2 linked regions of the Lacticaseibacillus paracasei subsp. paracasei genome follow. Each later gene encodes a partner of the first gene's protein in a complex. Links are inferred from orthologs where the notes say so. Each region holds a gene or a part of one and is shown in the gene's direction. Other genes may lie near its edges. The genes, in order: metK and groL.

Region 1 (10,328 bases):
GATCAACCGAAGCAATGTTGAGCTGCTGACAACGACCAGCGTGCCATCAGTAAGCTATGGCTCTACCTACACGGTTCAGTCTGGTGACAGTTGGTGGTTAATTGCTTACAAGTACGGCATGAGCATGTATACTTTGGCTTCTAACAACGGCATGACCATCAACGCTGTCATTCACCCAGGAGACGTTCTCCGAGTATCTGGCACAAGCTATTCGAGTGTATCAAGCCACACGTACTACACAGTCCAATATGGTGATAGCTTCTGGAGTATTTCCAGAAAGTATGGCATCAGTATGTACACACTGGCCGCTAACAACGGGAAATCAATCTACAGCCTGATTTACCCAGGCGAAAGCCTGTACATCAGGTAATGGCTTGCCGCTGAAGTTAAAAAATATAAATAAGGTGAGTGCATATGGCCGAAAAAGTTGATCAAGCACGAGTTATTGAGCAAAGTTATGTGAGACGTGATTTAATGAGAGCCGTTTCAGAGTTGCTGGATTCCGCTTCAGACAAGCATTCAACTGATGAACTTATAGATGCTGTTGCCTCCGTTCAGTCTGTGACAATGGCCTTGGAGCATAAATCAGCCGTTTGCGGTCCTCCTGGTCTACGTGGCTGGGACGGAGAAGAATACTGATATATCAGGTAACAAAAAAGTCCTCTGCTCGCTAACGCGGGTGGAGGGCTTTTTGTTGCTTTGAAGCACGGGCATAATGCTGTAAAATAAGATACGTAAGCAACTAAATATTTTAGTCAGCCTGTAATACCTTGTCGTTCTGCCTCCTTTGCTCAGGGAGGCTTATTTTTGTGCACAAAATATGCACAAAATGTGGTTTTCCACTATTGTATATACGTTTGTTTTCGCACTTACTCTCCGTTGTCTTGCATTCGGATGTAGCTACATAAGAAGCCTCAAAACGCTGTTAATTCGGTGTTTTGAGGTTTTTTTGAACATCAAATAAAATTTGACTGTGCCTGATATGATTAGTAGCATGAGTGGGGATTTAAAGGATGGTTAAGACATCTGACCATCACAAAATCGTTAACCGACTTTAGTGACTATTTTTTACGAAAAGCTTGTAATTTTTAATAGCTTCCGCTAGTATAAATAGAGCAATAGACACCACACATGGAGGATTAGCTCAGTTGGGAGAGCGTCTGCCTTACAAGCAGAGGGTCACAGGTTCGAGCCCTGTATCCTCCATAATGAAAACACCTACCACTGCGGCAGGTGTTTTTCTTTTACCTTTTTGAAGTTGGACGGGGCGTCCAACGCATGAGATTTGACTTAGTTTAAATAGCTATTAGAGGGGGCTGATTCTGACAATAAAAACGCCACTACTGATTGTGGTGACGGTTGATTAGCCGTGCATGCGCGCTAGATAGAGTAACAGCGTCGCAATGACTGGGCTAAATTGGTAAAGGTAGCTGGGTACTTTAAATGGTCGACGGCTGTTGATGAGCGTGACAAGGATGATGATACCGCCGATAGCTATTAAGTTGAGTCGTTGTAACCAGTAACCGATAACGACGGTGATTGCCAACAAGACCATATCTGTCCACTTGGGAAAATGGTTGGCCCATAACCCGATTAGTGCTGGCACATATAGTAATGCCAAGTCGAGCAACATATCCTGACTGAGAAAATGCAAACCCGCGTAAATAAGTAAGATTTGGAATAAAATTGCTTGGCCAAAAGCAATGGTACCAACCCATTGCTTGGTAACTTTTTGTGTGCGCAACAAAAATGTCAACAGGAGCTGAACAGCAACTAATGGTAACAAGATCCATTGATTGATGGCACCAATGATACCGGTAATAGCGGCAATGATTAGAACTAATGGGTAACGTTTAACGACCATTGCAGCCGCTAAGCAAACGCCCATGAGTAAAAGCGCGATGATTTGAAAATGCCATGTAATTTGCAAACTTAGCGCGATCAGAAACGGATAGGCGAGTATTTGTCCGATAAAGGCCGCTGCACCAGCACCTTGATTGATATTTTTCAAATTGATTATCCTTTCTATGATGCTTCCATTTTACAAAACCCTGAGACGGTAAACAAAGATTTTCGGAAATTTTACATCTTTTATGTTATGCTACTAGAGTTGCAAAACATTCCCGATGGGGTTCGTCAAAGCTATGACGAACATGCCTTGTAACCTAAAATAATAAGGGGGAAACAAAACATGCAGGAACGCCATTTATTTACGTCGGAGTCTGTTTCGGAGGGGCATCCGGATAAAATTGCTGATCAGATCAGTGATGCTATCTTGGATGCCATGCTTGAACAGGACCCCGATTCACGAGTTGCTTGCGAAACGACGGTGACAACCGGTTTGGTGCTGGTTGTCGGTGAGATATCAACAAAGGCTTACGTTGATATTCAATCAGTGGTTCGCGGGACGATTAAAAAGATCGGCTATACCAAGGAATCAGGTTTTGATCCTGATAGTGTCGGGGTGCTGGTCGCTTTGGATGAGCAGAGTCCAGATATCGCTCAAGGGGTTGACGAAAGTCTTGAAGCCCGTGAGTCTGATACTGATCCGCTTGACAAGATCGGTGCTGGCGATCAAGGCATGATGTTCGGTTTTGCCATTGACGAAACCGAAAACTATATGCCGTTACCGATTTCATTGGCCCACGCGTTAATGCGCAAAACTGATTCATTACGGCACAAGGGTGAAATTAGTTATCTGCGTCCAGATGCTAAGGCGCAGGTCACGGTGGAATATGATGATGATGACAATCCAATTCGGGTTGATTCCGTTGTTGTCTCCGTGCAACATGATCCGGATGTCACGCTTGAAGAAATTCGCCGCGATGTCGAGGCCAAGATTATTCGCACTGTGATTCCTGAAGCTTTAATGGATGATGACACGAAAATTTATGTCAATCCGACTGGCCGCTTTGTACTGGGCGGTCCGCAAGCCGATTCTGGTTTGACCGGACGCAAAATTATCGTTGACACATATGGCGGTTTTGCCCGACATGGTGGTGGTGCCTTTTCTGGTAAGGACGCGACGAAGGTTGATCGTTCGGCCAGTTATGCAGCACGTTATATTGCCAAAAATGTGGTAGCAGCGGGTTTGGCGAAACGGGTTGAAGTACAATTGGCATACGCAATCGGTGTTGCCAAACCGGTTTCCGTGTCGGTGAATACATTTGGCACAAGCGCAGTATCAGAAGATGTGATTGAACAGGCAATCCGTGAGAACTTTGACTTGCGGCCTGCTGGCATTATTAAAATGTTAGACCTGAAGCGGCCGATTTATGAACAGACGGCAGCATATGGTCATTTTGGACGTACAGATGTTGATCTTCCTTGGGAGCACTTGGATAAGGTGCAGGCTTTGCTCAAGTACCGAGATTAGCGAGAAAAGAGGCGGCCTTAGTCGAGAATTATTCTCGGCTGGGTCGTTTTTTCGTGCTTATGAGGGGCTTCTCAAGACTAACAACATCGCCTGGCAACTCAGAAGGGATATTTATGAAGCAAAGGAAAACCAATGTCGCACTCGTAACGGCGGCAATTTTTATTGGCACATTTATGACGGCGATTGAAGGCACGATTGTGTCAACGGCTATGCCAACCATTATCGGCAGTTTACATGGGGTTCATTTAATGAACTGGGTCTTTTCCATTTTTCTGTTGACTAATGCGATGGCGACGCCGATTTACGGCAAACTGAGTGACAAAATTGGTCGCAAACCAGTTTTTCTCATTGGACTAACGATATTTGTCATTGGTTCGTTGCTATCCGGTTTGTCACAATCCATGGAAATGCTAATTATTTTCCGCGCAATTCAAGGGATTGGTGCTGGGGCTATTATGCCAGTGACATTTACGATTATCGCCGATATTTATCCATTCGAAAAACGAGCAAAAATGCTCGGTTTTAATGGCTCGATGTGGGGAATCGCTTCGGTAATTGCGCCGTTATTGGGCGGTTTTATCGTTGATCAGTTAAGTTGGCACTGGATTTTCTTTATTAACGTACCGTTGGGTATTTTCACGTTTGGCCTTGTGTGGTTCTTTTTGCAGGAAGATCGGCGCAGTGTCCGGCAGCCGCTTGACATGCGCGGGACGGTTTGGCTGCTGGTGGCCTTGTTGGCGATGATGTATGGCTTTCAGACATTAGCTGAGCCCAACGGCATCTGGCAGTTAGTTGCCATGGCAATTGTGGCTACGCTGGGCTTCTGGCGTTTTTGGCAGGCAGAACGGCGTGCAGTCGATCCGATCATTGACTTGAAACTATTTGAAAATCGTACTTTTGTGATTCATAATTTGATCGCCGCTTTGATTTCGGGGTTCGTGATTGGATTTGAAGTCTACATGCCTATGTGGATTCAAGGAATTCGCGGCATGGATGCTTCCCTTGGCGGCTTTGCAGTGACCCCTAGTTCTTTGATGTGGGTCGTTGGCTCTTTTGTTGCTGGCAAGTTATTGGGCCGGTTCCAACCTAAGCCGATTCTGACAGGGGCCATGATTTGGCTGCTTGGCGGCAGTCTTGTGCTGGCATTAGTGCCGCAATCGACACCGTATTTTGTCTTTCTGCTAGTTGCCGGCGCCTTAGGATTCGGTTTTGGTTTGGTGATTACGATTACTACGGTAACAGCCCAGGCCGTTGTGGTGCCTGATCAGGTTGGCGTGGCAACGAGTTTCAATACCTTGTCTCGAACGTTGGGGCAAACACTGATGGTCTCGGTTTATGGGATTGTTTTGAATCTGCGTCTGACTCAAGGTATCGCGGCAGATAGCCGGCTGAATAGCAATATGCTCAACGAACTGATTAATCCACATACCGCCAAAAATTTACCCGCAGCAGTGTTGCCAACGCTTCGGCAAATTTTGTATGAAGGTCTGCACAACATTTACTTTTTCTCGATTATCATCGTGGCGTTGGCGATTCTAGCCAATCATTTTGAAGCAAAAAGGGTGCTGACAAAAGAAACAATTCAGGAGTCGAATGAAGAAAGCTGAATCAACTGAAATATCATACAAAAAACCGGATTCTATTTAAGAATCCGGTTTTTTGTACGCTGATATCGCTCTCGTTTGCCGATAAATAGCTGAAGTTAAAACGGACTGACCACTCGATCGGTATGATCTTCGGTGGCGGTTTTTCTGACAGGTTGTTTGTACAATTTCGCTGTTTTATCGGTGACTTGCGCAATGACATCGTAGTCTGGGTCATTTTCTAACGGGCCAAAATTGAACACTGTCTGCGTTGCTTCGCGCTTGATATCTTGCAATCTAGTGCTGATAAGGACATGTAGCATATCTGCTTTTTGATGTGATCGTTCGATTTCTTCACTGGCTTTGGCTAAAGTATACCCTTCATCAAGCATTGTCTTGATCATGACGATTAAGGTGATGTTTGCCAAGGAGTATCGTTTATTGCCATTAGCGTCATGCCTGCGAGAATGAATGAGCTGCTTCTTTTCCCAGTATCGAATTTGCGTTGGGGTGGCTCCGGTGACGCGGCTGGTTTCGCCTATGCCGAGTGAAATATCGAGTGAACGTAAACGTGCATTAAACGGTCCCATGACATAGCATCCTCTCTTGAAAATGCGCTCACTGGCGCCAAAAACCGATGCATAAGGACCATGATTGTGATGACCGATTTTCCGGCCATCACGGCCAAGCCCACTTATGATCTGGTTTCTCAACGCGCCTGTTCACGCTATTACCTTGACATTTATTAAGTTTAAATGTAATATTTTCTATTGTCAATATTACATTATGTGATATAGAAAACATGAAATCTTATAAAGAAACTAGGCGAATTTATGGACGTTAAAGATATCAACGGGAAACACGTCAATGTACCAATGATGGTCACGACCTTGATCGTTGGGACGTTTATTACGATTTTGAATCAGACCATTCTATCTACCGCGTTTCCAACGCTGATGAAGGCCTTCAACATTTCAACTGCGACAGTGCAGTGGTTGTCGACAGGCTTCATGCTGGTAAACGGGATTATGATTCCAGTATCCGCATATCTGAGTGCGAAGGTGCCATCAAAATGGTTATACATGAGTGCAATGAGTACTTTTTTTGTTGGCACATTGGTTGCCTTCATTGCAAATAGTTTTGGCGTTTTGCTAATTGGTCGATTGATTCAGGCACTTGGCGTTGGGATCACGATGCCGTTGTTGCAGAACATCATGATGTCGATTTTTCCCCCGAACCGGCGCGGCGCTGCTATGGGGATGGCTGGAATTGCGATTGGGGTGGCGCCTGCCATCGGGCCAACGCTTTCCGGTTATGTCATCGACAATTTCGGCTGGCGTTTCTTATTCGGTATGATTCTGCCAATTGCAGGTCTCGTTATTTTGGCAACATTGTTTTTCTTCAAAAATGTCTTACCGTTGTCTGATCCTAAGTTAGATATTCCTTCCTTGATTGAATCATCAATTGGGTTTGGCTCCTTGCTGTATGGCTTTTCTGAAGTCGGTAATGATGGTTGGGGTGATCCGATTGTTTTAGGCACAATCGCACTCGGCATTGTGTTTATCTTCATCTTTGGTTACCGTCAATTGCACTTAAAAGAACCATTTGTTGAATTGCGAGTGTTTAAGAGCAAAATCTTTGCCTTATCCACAGTCTTAGGTACCATCGCCAACATGGCGATGGTCGGGGTAGAAATGATTTTGCCAATGTATTTGCAAATCATTCACGGCAAGAGTGCGTTGGAGTCAGGTTTGACATTGTTGCCTGGGGCGATTTTGATTGCTTTAATGAGCCCGGTCACTGGTCAAGTGTTTGATCGCATCGGGGCTAAGCGGCTTGCACAGTTAGGCTTGTTCTTGCTGACGATTGCAACATTGCCATACTTTTTCCTGACAGAAAGCACGCCTTCCATTTTTATTACGGTGATTTATGCTGTGCGGATGTTTGGGATTTCAATGGTCATGATGCCTTTGACGACGAATGGGATGAACGCCTTGTCACCTGATATGATTCGACATGGGACAGCGGTTAACAACACTGTCCGTCAGGTGGCAACTTCCATGACAACTGCTGTCATGATTTCAGTTCTGTCAAACGTCACCAATCTAGCCAAACCGGCGGCCAGTTTGTTGAAAACCAATCCGCTGCAGTATAAGCAAGACTTTTTTGGGGCAACACTTAGTGGCTACCACGCAGCCTTTCTGTTGGCAGCAGGGTTCAGTTTAATTGGCTGGATCTTGGCTTTCTTCTTGAATACCCACGCGATGTCGCAAGAAGTGACGATCAAAAATGAAAAGAAGGTGAAGGCATGATTCTATGGTTTTTGGGCCTGACAGTGATCGGCCTTTATCTCAGCTTTATTATGATGAAACGCTCCAGTTTGCGTAGCACGTTAATTGCGGTCTTCGGGATTGGTGTGGTGGGTAGTCTATTGCTGATTACGTTGAATGATAATGCGCATTTTGGCATGGTCAAACGAACAACAACTGATGAGCAGACCATCTACACCGCCTCACCGAATGCACAACTGCCAATGTTGCTAAAACAAAACATTGGCACGGATGGCAAGCATGTTGTCTACATTTATAAGACCGATCCGAAGAAAAAAGCGGTTCATACCAAGGCTGATATTGTTGTAACTAATCGGGTGACAACGACAGCGAATGCCACAGCTTCGTTGACGAGCAAAACAACTCGGTGGCAATATCAAAACGGTTTTTATGGTGCGTTGTTCAATCATGAAGGGGCTGGTCAATTGGTTGCTCAGCACAATCAATTGGTCATCCCAACAAGCTGGTCAGTGCTGACAACGGCTCAGGCCAAGCAGCTTGGTAAAAAGTTGGCCGCCTTGCAGCAACCAACTGCAGAACAAAAAGCGTCACTGGCAGCCGCAGTCAAGGCTAAAGCTGCTGCGCTGGCCAAGGCTGATCCAAAACTAGCAGCAGATCCGACAGCTTTAGCGAAGCAGGCTAAGGCTGCGGTTGAACAAGCAATGATTCAGCAAGCTGTTCGTGAAGTGCAAGCACAAAAATAGTCTGATGCCGCCCATAACGTGGTACTAGGGCAAACATTTTTCGTAACATTATCTTGACGAATGGCTTTTGTCAGCCTTCTAAATTAAAAAAAGCAGTCCGCTATTTTTTAACGGTCTGCTTTTTTGATTGTTTGGCAACTCGGTTTGTCAGATAAGGACTAAAATACCACCAACTCACCATCAGCAAGGCAAAGCCAAGTGAAAATCCAGCAAAGACGTCTGTGGGATAGTGAACGCGCACGAAGATCCGAGAATAACCGGTTAAAAGAATCATGCCACTGGCAAGGCAGGTGATGAGCCATTTGGCGGATTGACGTTTGAGCAGTGCCCAAGCCAAAAGGATCATGGTACCGTAAAAGATCATCGTGCCACTAGAATGCCCGCTAGGAAAACTAAAACCGCCAGCATGTACCAATGCCCGAATCTGAGGATCTGCAATAAAAGGTCGTGGTCGCCGAACCCAATATTTGATTCCGACGTTAACGAGGCTCATCAAGGCCCCCATGCTGGCTGCAAAAAGTGCAGCGTAACGATAACGCTTGAGCAGTAACACCACGGCGAAAGCCATGGTTAAAAAGACTAAGGATGCTGGATTGCCGAGACTGGTGATTAAGATGAGTAAGGGTTTAAAAGTGACAGGATGGAACTGGGTGACAGCAGCAATTACCTGTTGATCAATGGTATGAATCCATCCAGCGTTATTTAGAATACCCGTCAATAACGTGATGAAAATAAATAAAGCAATTGCTGCAAGATACAATGGTTCGGGTCGGCGTTTTAGCACTTGTTGCCTCCTCTACAAAACGTTCGCAGTCGCAGAAACCTCCACATAAGGACCTCAGACAGAAATGACCAAAGTCCAGCCATTTCTGTCTGAGTCCACTTATGTTCCGGTTTCTAAACGTGCCCGCTCACGCTCTGAAATCGACTAATGTTATAAGAATAGCACAAACACCATTGAACCTTGGCAATGTTTTTGCTATGATTGACGCAATCATCAAACGAACAAAGGAGTAGTAAGTTAGCGCGGGTGACAGAGAGCAGGCGGTGGTGCGAGTCTGACGAAGCAAAGACCGAACTGACCTTTGAAGTTGCTGGGGTGAAATTAGTAGCCACAGCCGGCCGGACCGTTATCTCCTTTGAGCGCTGTGAAAGCAGAACTTAGGTGGTACCGCGGCTGAGCCGTCCTAATGTAGATAGGGCGGCTTTTTGTTTGAAATTAAGTGGGAGGTAACAAAATGGCATACGATCATCATGAGATCGATAAGAAGTGGCAGCGTTATTGGGCCGAGCATAACGAATTTAATACCACAACCGATCCTAAGAAGCCGAATTATTATGCGTTGGACATGTTTCCTTATCCGTCAGGCCAAGGCCTGCATGTTGGGCATCCGGAAGGGTATACGGCAACTGATATTGTTGCACGCATGAAACGGATGCAAGGGTTCAATGTTCTTCATCCTATGGGCTGGGATGCATTCGGCTTGCCAGCTGAGCAATATGCCTTGAACACGGGTCACAATCCGAAGACCTTTACCAAACAAAATATTGAGACCTTTAAGCGTCAAATCAACAGCCTTGGCTTTTCATATGACTGGAATCGTGAAATCAACACAACGGATCCGAATTACTACAAGTGGACCCAGTGGATTTTTGAACAACTTTATAAACATGGTCTGGCATATGAAGCTGAGGTACCGGTTAACTGGAGTCCGAATCTAGGGACGGTTGTTGCAAACGAAGAAGTGATTGATGGCAAAACGGAGCGTGGCGGGTTCCCAGTTGTTCGGAAGCCGATGCGTCAGTGGATGCTGAAAATCACAGCCTATGCTGAAAAGCTGTTGACGGATCTGGACGATCTTGACTGGCCGGAATCAATTAAGCAGATGCAACGCAACTGGATTGGCAAATCAACTGGGGCACAGATCACCTTCCGGGTAACTGACAGTCATGAGCCGTTTGATGTCTTTACCACTCGTCCAGATACGCTGTTTGGTGCAACGTATGTCGTGATGGCACCAGAACATGAATTAGTTCAGAAAATTACCACCCCAGCACAACAGGCCGTCGTTGATGCGTACATTGACGAAGCCGCCCATAAGTCAGATCTTGATCGTACCGCTTTAGATAAGGAAAAGACTGGTGTTTGGACCGGGGCCTACGCGACTAATCCGGTTAACGGCGAAAAACTGCCGATTTGGATTTCAGACTACGTTTTAGCCTCTTATGGGACTGGCGCAATCATGTCCGTGCCTGCGCATGATGATCGTGATTACGCTTTTGCCAAAAAGTTTGGTATTGAAATCAAGCCTGTTATTGAAGGCGGCAATGTCGA
Region 2 (10,423 bases), 1.4 Mb from region 1 along the record:
TTTTCTTCCCAAGCGTCTTCAACTTTAGCTGTTTGTTTTTGAACTGTTTCGAGTTCTGTCTGCAGTGTTTGCATTTTGACATAATCACTGAGGACGTCTGGTGCAGTCATCGCTTTTTGAATTTTGGCCTCTTGTTGGCTAAGATCTTGAAGTTGCTGCTCTAAATCATCCACTTCCCGCTGAAGTTTGCGTTCAGCGCGGGCGTCTTCTTTGGACTGCTGGTAAGAGGTCGCACCAGCAGTTTCAGTTTTTGCCGTTGGCTGAGCAGCGGCTGCGGCGGCTGCTTCTGCCTGAGTTTCGGTGAGTTTTTCTTGATAGTAATCCCAGTTGCCCAGATAAGTAGTGCTGCCGGTCGGGGCAATAGCGACCACATTTGTTGCCAACTCGTTGATGAAGTACCGGTCATGCGAAACAAATAAGACAGTCCCGCTGAAGTCTTTTAAGGCCTGTTCTAGGACTTCTTTGCTGTTGATGTCCAAATGGTTGGTCGGTTCATCAAGCACTAAGAAATTATCGTGTTTCAACGCTAATTTAGTGAGTTCCAGCCGCGCTTTTTGGCCGCCAGATAAGGCACTGACCGGTTTTTGAATGTCGTCCGCCAAAAAAAGGAAGGCCGCGAGCACGGACCGGACATCCTTCTCAGGCATCATCGGGTGATCGTCCCAGATTTCGTCAATGACAGTGTTTTTAGGGTTAAGCTGTTGAATTTCCTGATCGTAATAGCCTACGTCGACATTGGCGCCAAACTTGGCATCTCCTTTAAGAAAAGGAATTTTTCCCAAAACACTTTTCAGTAAAGTAGATTTACCGACACCATTTGGTCCGATGATCGCAATTCGGTCAAACTTATTCACTTGAAAGTCAATCGGGCCAGCCATGGGTTTGTCCGGCTCATAACCAACTGTCGCCTGCTCGACTTTTAAAACTTCATTACCGCTTGGTCGCGTTGGGGTAAAGTTAAAATGCACCGTCTTATTATCGCCAGCAGGTTTTTCAAGCACATCCATTTTTTCTAATTGTTTACGTCGAGCTTGAGCCTGTTTGGTGGTGCTAGCGCGGACAATATTCTTGTCGACAAAATCCTGCAGCTTGGCAATTTCTTCCTGCTGCTTATTGTAAGCCTTCCAAGCTTGAGCTTGACGATCAGCTTTTTGCTTGAGATAGCCGCTATAGTTAGTTTTGTAATGTGTCGCGTGGTGATGATCTAATTCATAGATCTCAGTGACCACGTGATCGAGGAAATATTGGTCATGACTGACAGTTAAAATAGCGCCCGGATAGGTTTTTAAGTACCCTTCAAGCCAACTCAAGGTTTCAATGTCAAGATGGTTGGTGGGTTCGTCAAGGATGATCAAGTCGTGTTTTTCGAGTAGCAGCTTCGCCAGCGCCAATCGAGACCGCTCACCGCCAGATAAAGTGCCAACCGGCTTGTCATAAGTCGTTTCGCCGAACTGAAAACCATGTAAAACGGAACGAATTTCGGCTTCATAGCCATAACCATTTTGTTCGTTAAAGTCATGTTGCAATTGATCGTATTGTTTCATCGTTGCCGCAAAAGCTTCTTTGTCGGCGATGAGTTGCGGATCACCGAGTTTAACTTCTAAGTCATGTATTTGCCGAGCCATCGCTTGTAATGGTGCAAAGACCGTCAGCATTTCTTTAAAAATCGTTTTGTCAGAATCAAGTCCTGAATTCTGTGCTAAATAACCAATTGACAGGTTCTTCATGGTTGTGACCTGACCAGCATCGGGTGGGGCAATACCAGTCAGGATCTCCAGCAGGGTCGTCTTGCCAATGCCGTTGGGCCCGACTAAGCCAATGCGCGCGCCGTTTTGAATTTCTAAGTTGACGTTAGCAAATAATTCATTGCCGTTAAAACTGCGGCCAACTTGTTGCGCCTGCAAAATGATCACAGGGATACCTTCTTTCACAATAATCGTTAGAACCTAATATACCATAGTTTCGTTCATCGGCGCGCGTTCCCCGATGGTCCCTGGATAATAAAAAATTTGCTTGTGAAGATGTATCCGCTTGCCTTCACACTATAAACCAGCTAATATAAGCAAGAGATACTATGTTGGACAGCTCACATGTTCTGCGTGGGAATACTTCTACAGGAGGCTTGCTTATATGGCGGAAACAATCATCCCCAAAGCAACGGCAAAACGCCTGCCCGTGTACTACCGTTATCTGAATTTTCTAGCCAATTCCGGAACAACCAAGATCAGTTCGACTGAATTGTCGGACGCAGTGAAGGTTGATTCGGCAACTATTCGGCGTGATTTTTCATACTTTGGTGCATTGGGTAAACGCGGTTACGGCTATGATGTCGTCGATCTACTTAATTTCTTTAAAAAGATTCTGAATCAGGATCGGTTAACCAATGTCGGGTTAGTCGGTGTTGGCAATCTTGGTCACGCGCTGTTGAATTACAACTTTCGGCAGGCAAACAACATTCGGATTAGTGCTGGCTTTGATATTAATCCCGAATTAGCTGGTACCATCCAAAGCGGTGTCCCAATCTATCCCATGGATGAAATGATCAAACAGATCAAGGATCAGCAAATCGAAATTGTGATTTTGACGGTGCCGATTGATGCTGCGCAACACATTACGGATGATTTGGTTAAAGCAGGGATCAAGGGCATCATGAACTTCACCCCGATTCGCATCTCTGTACCAAGTTATGTTCGCGTGCAAAACGTTGACCTAGCAACAGAATTACAGACGCTCATTTATTTCTTGGAGCATTACGGGCCGACTCTAAAAGAACCAGAAGCATAATTTGTCGAAAACGCCGCTAGTCGGCGTTTTTTGTTTGGAAAAAACGTGAGAGCAAGTCGTTCGATAAGACTTGCTCTTTTCGCTTGCCTTTTTAAGTGTACTACGTATAATAGTACACATAATACGAAAGGGGGCGTGGTCATGGCGACTGATCCGTATGCCCATTTGGCTTACTACGAGCGCCTTGTGTTGCAAATTAAAGCACAAGTGGTGCAAGGCGTGCTGCTGCCAGGTGACAAATTGCCATCGGTGCGAGAGATGGCAAAACAAGAGCAGCTCAATCCCAACACGATTGCAAAGGCCTATAAGCAGCTTGAAGCAGATGGCGTGATCTATGTTGAGCCAGGACGCGGCTCGTTCATTGCCGAACCGTTAAGGCAGGCCAATACAAAAGATATTGCGGCATTTCGGCCTAAATTTGATGCCTTAGTGGTTGAAGCGCAGAGTTTGGGGATCAGCATTCCCATTCTGCAGGCATGGCTCAATGAGAAGGAGGGACAAGCATGAGTTTAACGATCACAAAATTGCAAAAAAAGATTGCCGATCAGGCTGTACTGAATAACATCACATTTTCCTTATCACTAGGGCAGGTGGTCGGGCTTGTCGGGCCTAACGGTATTGGGAAAACGACCATCTTCCGAACAGTGACGCATCAATATCGTGCGGACGGGGGCACCATTGAGTTGGATGAACAGGACTTGACCGACCATCCGGAACAACGCGAAAATCTTTTTTACCTTGATAATCAACATCTCTTCTTCCGTAAATACCGGCTGGATAAAATCGCCGGCGATTATCAATTGCTCTATGCGACGTTTGATCAAGCGCGGTTTATGGCGCTAATCAAAAAGTTCGGCCTGCAAGGATCACAACGTTTTCAGAGTCTTTCAAAAGGTTACCAGGCATTGGTGATGGTGGCGTTGGCGCTGGCGAGCGGGGCACCGTATGTTTTTCTGGATGAACCATTTGATGGGTTGGATTTGCTGATTCGCGAGCGGATTGTCAATTTGGTGGTAGATGCTGTTGCTGATGGTAAACGAACCTTTCTCATCGCCTCACATAATCTAGTCGAATTAGACGGCTTGTCAGATCGCGTTTTGTTCGTTAAAGCCGGTCGGATCAGTCAGGACTTGACGCTAGAGGACGTCAGACAGCAGGCGATCAAGCTGCAGTTAGTTTTCAAAACCAAGGCGATTCCTGATGTGATCAGGGAACAAGGTCGGATTCTGACCATTCGTGGACGCGTGATCGAAGCGGTTTTCCCGCATTTCACACCTGAAGTCAAGGCCGCGATTGCCGCCGAAGAACCCGTGCTGAATGAGAGTTTGCCGTTATCGCTATCTGATTTATTTAAAGTTGAGTTTCGCGCCAAAAACGCGGAGGTGAAATAAATGGGTGAAGATCGTTTATTGAAACTGGTAAGATCGCGACATAAAGTTTTGTTGCGGGTGATGGTAGTCTTTGCACTGTTGCTGTCAGCGGTGAATTTGGGTCAAAGCATACAAAATTATCATAACGAGCAAAAATACGTCATGGACTTAGCGCAGTTTGAAGAAAGTAAACAAGAGGCCAAGAAAAATCACCTTACTTTTTATAACAATAAAAGTTATGAAGAGTATCGGGAAGACCAGCGTCATCTTTTTATTCCAAATCAAAAAGGGCAACTTTTGTCTGACCTTATTAGTGGTCGCTTTTTCACGGTTGTCTCGTATTTGATTCCGCTAATAGTCGGTTTAGCAATAGCCAGTATTGACCAAGCGAGTGGTTTTAATGCAGCCATTTTCAGTAGTGGGTTTCGCCGAAGAAGGGTATTTGCAACACGTTATTGGTATGGTTTTCTGAGTCTTCTTGGTGTGATGATGCTTGGCTCAGGGATCACCATCATAGGTTATTATGTTGCCATTCCTGCTATGTATGTCGGATTGAGTGGGATGAATCTTTTAGGTGTTTTGCTCATGAATATAGCGGTTGTTAGTTTCATGTATACAATCGGCACCGCCATTGGTACGATTTTCGCGTCACCGTTTTGGATGGGGGTCTTCGGGCTGTTCGGTACGTGGTTTGGGGCAACTGCAGCAGATCGACTGATCTATTCAACGATGCGGTCGAATCCAGTCCGGTTATCAGGCAACAACTTATTTTTTGCCTACTTTATTGCCGCGATGGTTATCAGTATTATCGGCTATTTTGCGACGCGGTGGTTATTTGACCACATTTCGCTGGAAAATGCGGGCAATGTTCTCTTACTGCCAAAATTACGCTGGGTGGTCATGATATATGCATTGGCTGTCATACCATACGGGCTTGGTCAGTGGCTGTTAAACAATGAGCTGCTTTCTTATACCGTTTCAATCATAGCCATTCTTGCTCTTGGTTTCTGGTGGTGGTATCGGGAACGACCCCAGAAGAAACTTGCTTGAATCTTGAATTTAAGCGCAAAAACACCCGCGGACAGTGAAATCTGCGGGTGTTTTTGAATGATCAATCATACGGGGTAAAGATAATGTAGTTTTGGTCCGTGGTTGCCTTAAAGTCAAACTGCGTGTTCTTCGCATTTTGTTTTGTCTCTTCATTGCTGATGGTTTCGGTTTGCAGCCCCAGAGCTGTCCGAAGTTTGTTGGAGATTCGTTGCATCTCAGCGTCGGAAGCAATCTGGTAAGCACCATCACCGACCCATGCGTTGACACCTTGCAAATGATCAGTCGAAACTGTTTTGGCGGCGTCACGGTAATTCAAGAAAATACTTTGCATATCATCAAAACTCATATTCGTGGCAATATTTTTTGAGATAGTGTCCATGAGCTTGGTAAAATTGCCAAGTGATCCAACAGAAATTGCTTTTTTGAGAATGGCCTTGATGACTTGTTGCTGCCGCTTCTGTCGGCCATAATCGCCCTCTGGGTCAGAGTGACGCATCCGTGAATATGCCAGCGCCATATTGCCATTGAGATGCATGGGGCCTTTCGTGAACTTCTGGTTGCCAGTGTATGGATCCTGAAAGGAAAACGGTACGACGACATCAATACCGCCGACAGCATTGACGACTTTTTCAAGCGCACCCATGTTGATTGTTAGGTAGTAAGAAATCGGGACATTGACCAGCTTGGAAACAGTGTTGATCGCCATGTCCGAACCGCCAACGTTGTACGCGGCATTGATCTTCTGCATGTTGAATTCCTTTGTGCCAATTAACTCTGCAGCGGTGTCACGCGGGATACTGACCATGGTTGTTTTCTTGGTTTTAGGATTAACGACAGCAACAATCATGGTATCAGAGTTGCCCTTTTCAATCCGACCATCAGCACCAGTATCGACGCCTAGTAGCAAAACGGCGAACGGCTTCTTGTTAGCAATGTCGGTACTGACATGTTTGGTCGCATGATATGTATTATTGATGGCATATTTTGCCTGACTGTATAACCGCAAGGCATACGCACCTGTTGTGAACAGACCAACCACAACGATTAGGCCGATCAATTTGCCCCAGCGAAAACGCCTCGGCTTCTGTTGTTGTTGGCGGCGATTAGAACGTGTCTCCATGTTTGAACTGCTCCTTCACAAAATCATTATTTCTATTATAAGGGATGAAAGCAGGGGTCAAGGTTAATATTCGATTACGATTATAGGGTGTGGGCGAGATAGTAAAGCCAAACCACCCACAAAGATCCAAGGCGGGCGATAATAGCCGTGCTGACTGCGCCAGTGTGTCGATAATCATATGCAAGAACAAGTCCAACCAATGTGGCGCTTAACCAGTGTCCACCCGGTTGCGTTAAAGCAAACAGGAGACTAGTGATCAAGGCACCGCCAAAGATACCGGTGACATTCACAAGATTACCGAATAGAACTTTGCGATAGGTTAGCTCTTCCAACACAGGAATAGCCAATCCGATCACTAGGAAATACCACGGATTAGTTGCCATACTGGACAGCTGCTGGTGAATCAGGCTGCTAGTTTGCGGTATTTTGAATAAAAATGTTTCTAGCCATGAACCCACAAGCTGAGCGACCAAAACGCCAACGATACCGATTAGTCCCCAGAAAACCCGTTGTTGTGGGGCGGCAACCCCAGGTTCTTCGATGGCGTTGGCAATGACTAACTGCCGCTCACTGAATCCAGCGGCAATCATCGCCAGCACACTGATCACAGTAGCAAGACCTAAGCTGAGTCGGCCAACGGGTAAGATTTGGAAAATCAGCAAGTTACCAATCAGCGCCACTAAATAGGCACCAATAATGGAAAGTCCATGTTTTTGTAGTGACATAAAGAGCTCCTTTAAAAAAATGTCTGGAATAAGTATAACATTCCACGGTTTGGGGTTGCATTCAACCGTAAAACTCGTTATAGTTACTTCTGTAGTTAGCACTTAGACATAACGAGTGCTAAATCAAAAAATGTAATGTGGAGGGATTGCCTTGTTAAAACCATTAGGAGATCGCGTGATTGTCGAGGTCGTTGAAGAAGAGGAGCAGACAGTTGGCGGCATCGTTTTAGCCAACAACGCAAAACAAAAGCCGCAAACCGGCAAAGTTGTTGCAGTAGGTGAAGGCGCTTTGACACCAGAAGGCAAGCGTTTGCCAATGGCCGTCAAAGTTGGCGATACTGTATTATACGACAAATACGCCGGCTCTGAAGTGAAGTATGAAGGTCAAGACTACCTTGTATTGCATGAAAAAGACATCATGGCAATTGCGTAACTAAATAATCGATCAATTTTGAGGTGAATAAAAACAATGGCAAAAGAAATTAAATTCTCTGAAGACGCACGTGCTGCAATGCTGCGCGGCGTTGATCAGTTGGCAAACACAGTTAAGACAACCTTAGGACCAAAAGGCCGCAACGTTGTTTTGGACAAGAGCTATGGCTCACCGGAAATTACCAATGACGGTGTCACAATTGCGAAGTCCATTGACTTGGAAGATCACTACGAAAACATGGGCGCCAAGTTGGTTGCCGAAGTTGCTTCCAAGACAAATGACATTGCTGGTGATGGTACCACAACCGCAACGGTTTTGGCACAAAGTATTATCCGCGAAGGCATGAAGAACGTTACAGCCGGTGCTAATCCTGTTGGCATTCGCACAGGGATTGAAAAAGCAACTAAGGCTGCCGTTGACGAATTGCACAAGATTAGCCACAAAGTTAATGGTAAGAAAGAAATCGCGCAGGTTGCGTCCGTTTCTTCCTCAAATACAGAAGTTGGTAGTCTGATTGCCGACGCCATGGAAAAAGTTGGCCACGATGGTGTGATTACCATTGAAGAAAGCAAAGGGATTGACACTGAACTCTCTGTTGTTGAAGGGATGCAGTTTGATCGCGGCTATCTGAGCCAGTACATGGTCACTGATAATGATAAGATGGAAGCTGACCTTGACGATCCTTATATCTTGATCACCGACAAAAAGATTTCCAATATTCAGGACATTTTGCCGCTGTTACAAGAAATCGTTCAACAAGGTAAGGCACTGTTGATCATTGCTGACGACGTTGCTGGTGAAGCATTGCCAACCTTAGTTCTGAACAAGATTCGTGGTACCTTCAATGTTGTTGCGGTTAAGGCCCCTGGCTTTGGTGATCGGCGTAAGGCTCAACTTGAAGATATCGCTACCTTGACTGGTGGTACCGTGATCAGTTCTGACCTTGGCTTGGATCTTAAAGACACCAAGCTTGAACAATTGGGTCGTGCCGGCAAGGTAACGGTTACCAAGGACAACACCACGATTGTTGATGGCGCTGGCTCTAAGGATGCCATTGCTGAACGGGTTAATATCATCAAGAAGCAAATTGATGACACGACCAGTGACTTCGACCGTGAAAAGTTGCAAGAGCGTTTGGCTAAGTTAGCTGGCGGTGTTGCGGTTGTCAAGGTTGGTGCCGCTACTGAAACTGAATTGAAGGAACGCAAGTATCGGATCGAAGATGCTTTGAATGCGACCCGTGCCGCGGTTGAAGAAGGTTACGTTGCTGGCGGCGGTACAGCTCTGGTAGATGTTTTGCCTGCAGTTGCTGCTTTGAAAGAAGAAGGCGACGTTCAAACCGGGATCAACATCGTGCTACGTGCGCTTGAGGAACCTGTTCGCCAGATTGCTGAGAACGCCGGCAAAGAAGGTTCTGTCATCGTTGAACAGCTGAAGAAGGAAAAGCAAGGCGTTGGTTACAATGCCGCTACTGATGAATGGGAAGATATGGCTAAGTCAGGTATTATTGACCCAACCAAAGTGACCCGTTCTGCATTGCAAAACGCCGCTTCCGTTGCTGCTTTGATGCTGACGACTGAAGCCGTTGTTGCTGACAAGCCAGATCCAAATGCAAATAATAATGCTGCCGCTGGTGCTAACCCAGCAGCAGGCATGGGCGGTATGATGTAATTTCTGCCTATGCGTTCAACAAAAGCACTGGCTTATGCGCCGGTGCTTTTGTTGTTTACATAGTGTGCTTTTCAAGTTTTCAAGGTCACTTTATGAAGTTAATTAACATTTCTGTGCCTAATCATTAGTCACTAAGGGGCATTCATTGGTAAAATAAAGATGGTTTCATGTTGTATGATGGTTAATTAATAAGATCATCAGCCGTGGACATCAAAGCGATGTCGCGGTCATAACGCGTTCGCCAGCGCAGCAACCTGCGTGTAAGGACCTTGAACGCAATGGTCACAACCCGACCATCACGTTCAAGGCCGCTTACACTCCGGTTTCTACCGCGCTGGCTCACGCTCAGTCATAACGCGTTCGCTTGCCCAGAAACCTGCGTATAAGGACCTCAAGCACACTGGCCAAAGCCCGGCCAATGCACTTGAGGCCACTTATACTCCGGTTTCTAACCGGGCAAGCTCACGCTCAGTCATAACGCGTTCGCCAGCGCAGCAACCTGCGTGTAAGGATCTTGAACGCAATGGTCACAACCCGACCATCACGTTCAAGGCCGCTTACACTCCGGTTTCTACCGCGCTGGTTCACGCTCACACACAAAAAAAGGGGCGATTTGATGAAGCTGATTCAAAATCCCATTCGGCTTAACGCCAGCTTGCACAAAATGTTACCGAACACAATGCGGTATCTTTATAATCGAAAGCCGGTTAAGTTTTTTGAATTATATACGTTAGGATCTGTTCATGTTTATTACGTTGAAGGATTTGACCAAGTCGATGTCGTCTTGACCCACGACAAACGCACCATTAAAGATGCTGAGATTGATTTTGTCTTGGAAAAACTGTTGCCTGATACGCCTAAAGCTGACCTTAAAATTGACCACGCTGCTAAAAGCGAGATCGAGCACGAGGTTCATCGCAAGTTGAAGGTCCATGATGTTGTGATTATCGAAAAGGCGTAACGAAAACGACCACTTTCCCGGGCATCACCGAGAAGGTGGCCGTTTTTGCTTTTTTGCACATCATGCTAGTTAGGACGATATTGTTGGGGCTTTTCGTCAGGGAATCTCACCAAGTTGTCCTGTTGCGTTAGATAAGGTAGGCTTGAGCGTCTATTTAGGTTACACTGATGATTGTTTGTGTTTTGGTTAAATTTTCCCGATACATTCGGGTCATATAGGAGTAATGAAAATGATGCATTTAAAGCGCCTGTTTATTGGGCGACCACTGAAATCTTCTGAGGAAGGCGGTCAAAAGCTTAACATTTTCAA

The links.
Region 2: the proteins of metK (region 1) and groL are in contact, whole or in part, in a cryo-EM structure (PDB 8P4O), measured with the Escherichia coli proteins. The link is inferred for Lacticaseibacillus paracasei subsp. paracasei from one-to-one orthologs.

Annotation. Positions count from the first base shown.
Region 1 is NZ_AP012541.1:863,570-873,897, forward strand. The notes cover bases 1,431-4,283. They hold metK (methionine adenosyltransferase), read left to right. Parts: upstream 1,431-2,191; coding sequence 2,192-3,376; downstream 3,377-4,283. Other genes in these bases: LBPC_RS04390 (hypothetical protein), read right to left, coding at 1,431-2,011; LBPC_RS04400 (MDR family MFS transporter), read left to right, coding at 3,490-4,283. Outside these bases: LBPC_RS04375 (LysM peptidoglycan-binding domain-containing protein), read left to right, coding at 1-370; LBPC_RS04380 (hypothetical protein), read left to right, coding at 415-639; more of LBPC_RS04390, read right to left, coding at 1,364-1,430; more of LBPC_RS04400, read left to right, coding at 4,284-4,983; LBPC_RS04405 (MerR family transcriptional regulator), read right to left, coding at 5,079-5,549; LBPC_RS04410 (MDR family MFS transporter), read left to right, coding at 5,793-7,271; LBPC_RS04415 (DUF4811 domain-containing protein), read left to right, coding at 7,268-7,993; LBPC_RS04420 (phosphatase PAP2 family protein), read right to left, coding at 8,094-8,777; leuS (leucine--tRNA ligase), read left to right, coding at 9,232-10,328. UniProt on the Escherichia coli protein: Catalyzes the formation of S-adenosylmethionine (AdoMet) from methionine and ATP.
Region 2 is NZ_AP012541.1:2,285,069-2,295,491, reverse strand. Bases 6,888-9,835 are described here. They hold groL (chaperonin GroEL), read left to right. Parts: upstream 6,888-7,518; coding sequence 7,519-9,153; downstream 9,154-9,835. Other genes in these bases: LBPC_RS11200 (DUF1827 family protein), read left to right, coding at 9,770-9,835; groES (co-chaperone GroES), read left to right, coding at 7,201-7,482; LBPC_RS11215 (CPBP family intramembrane glutamic endopeptidase), read right to left, coding at 6,888-7,049. Outside these bases: LBPC_RS11245 (ABC-F family ATP-binding cassette domain-containing protein), read right to left, coding at 1-1,913; LBPC_RS11240 (redox-sensing transcriptional repressor Rex), read left to right, coding at 2,131-2,784; LBPC_RS11235 (GntR family transcriptional regulator), read left to right, coding at 2,926-3,291; LBPC_RS11230 (ATP-binding cassette domain-containing protein), read left to right, coding at 3,288-4,175; LBPC_RS11225 (hypothetical protein), read left to right, coding at 4,176-5,204; LBPC_RS11220 (LCP family glycopolymer transferase), read right to left, coding at 5,266-6,324; more of LBPC_RS11215, read right to left, coding at 6,405-6,887; more of LBPC_RS11200, read left to right, coding at 9,836-10,114; LBPC_RS11195 (APC family permease), read left to right, coding at 10,344-10,423.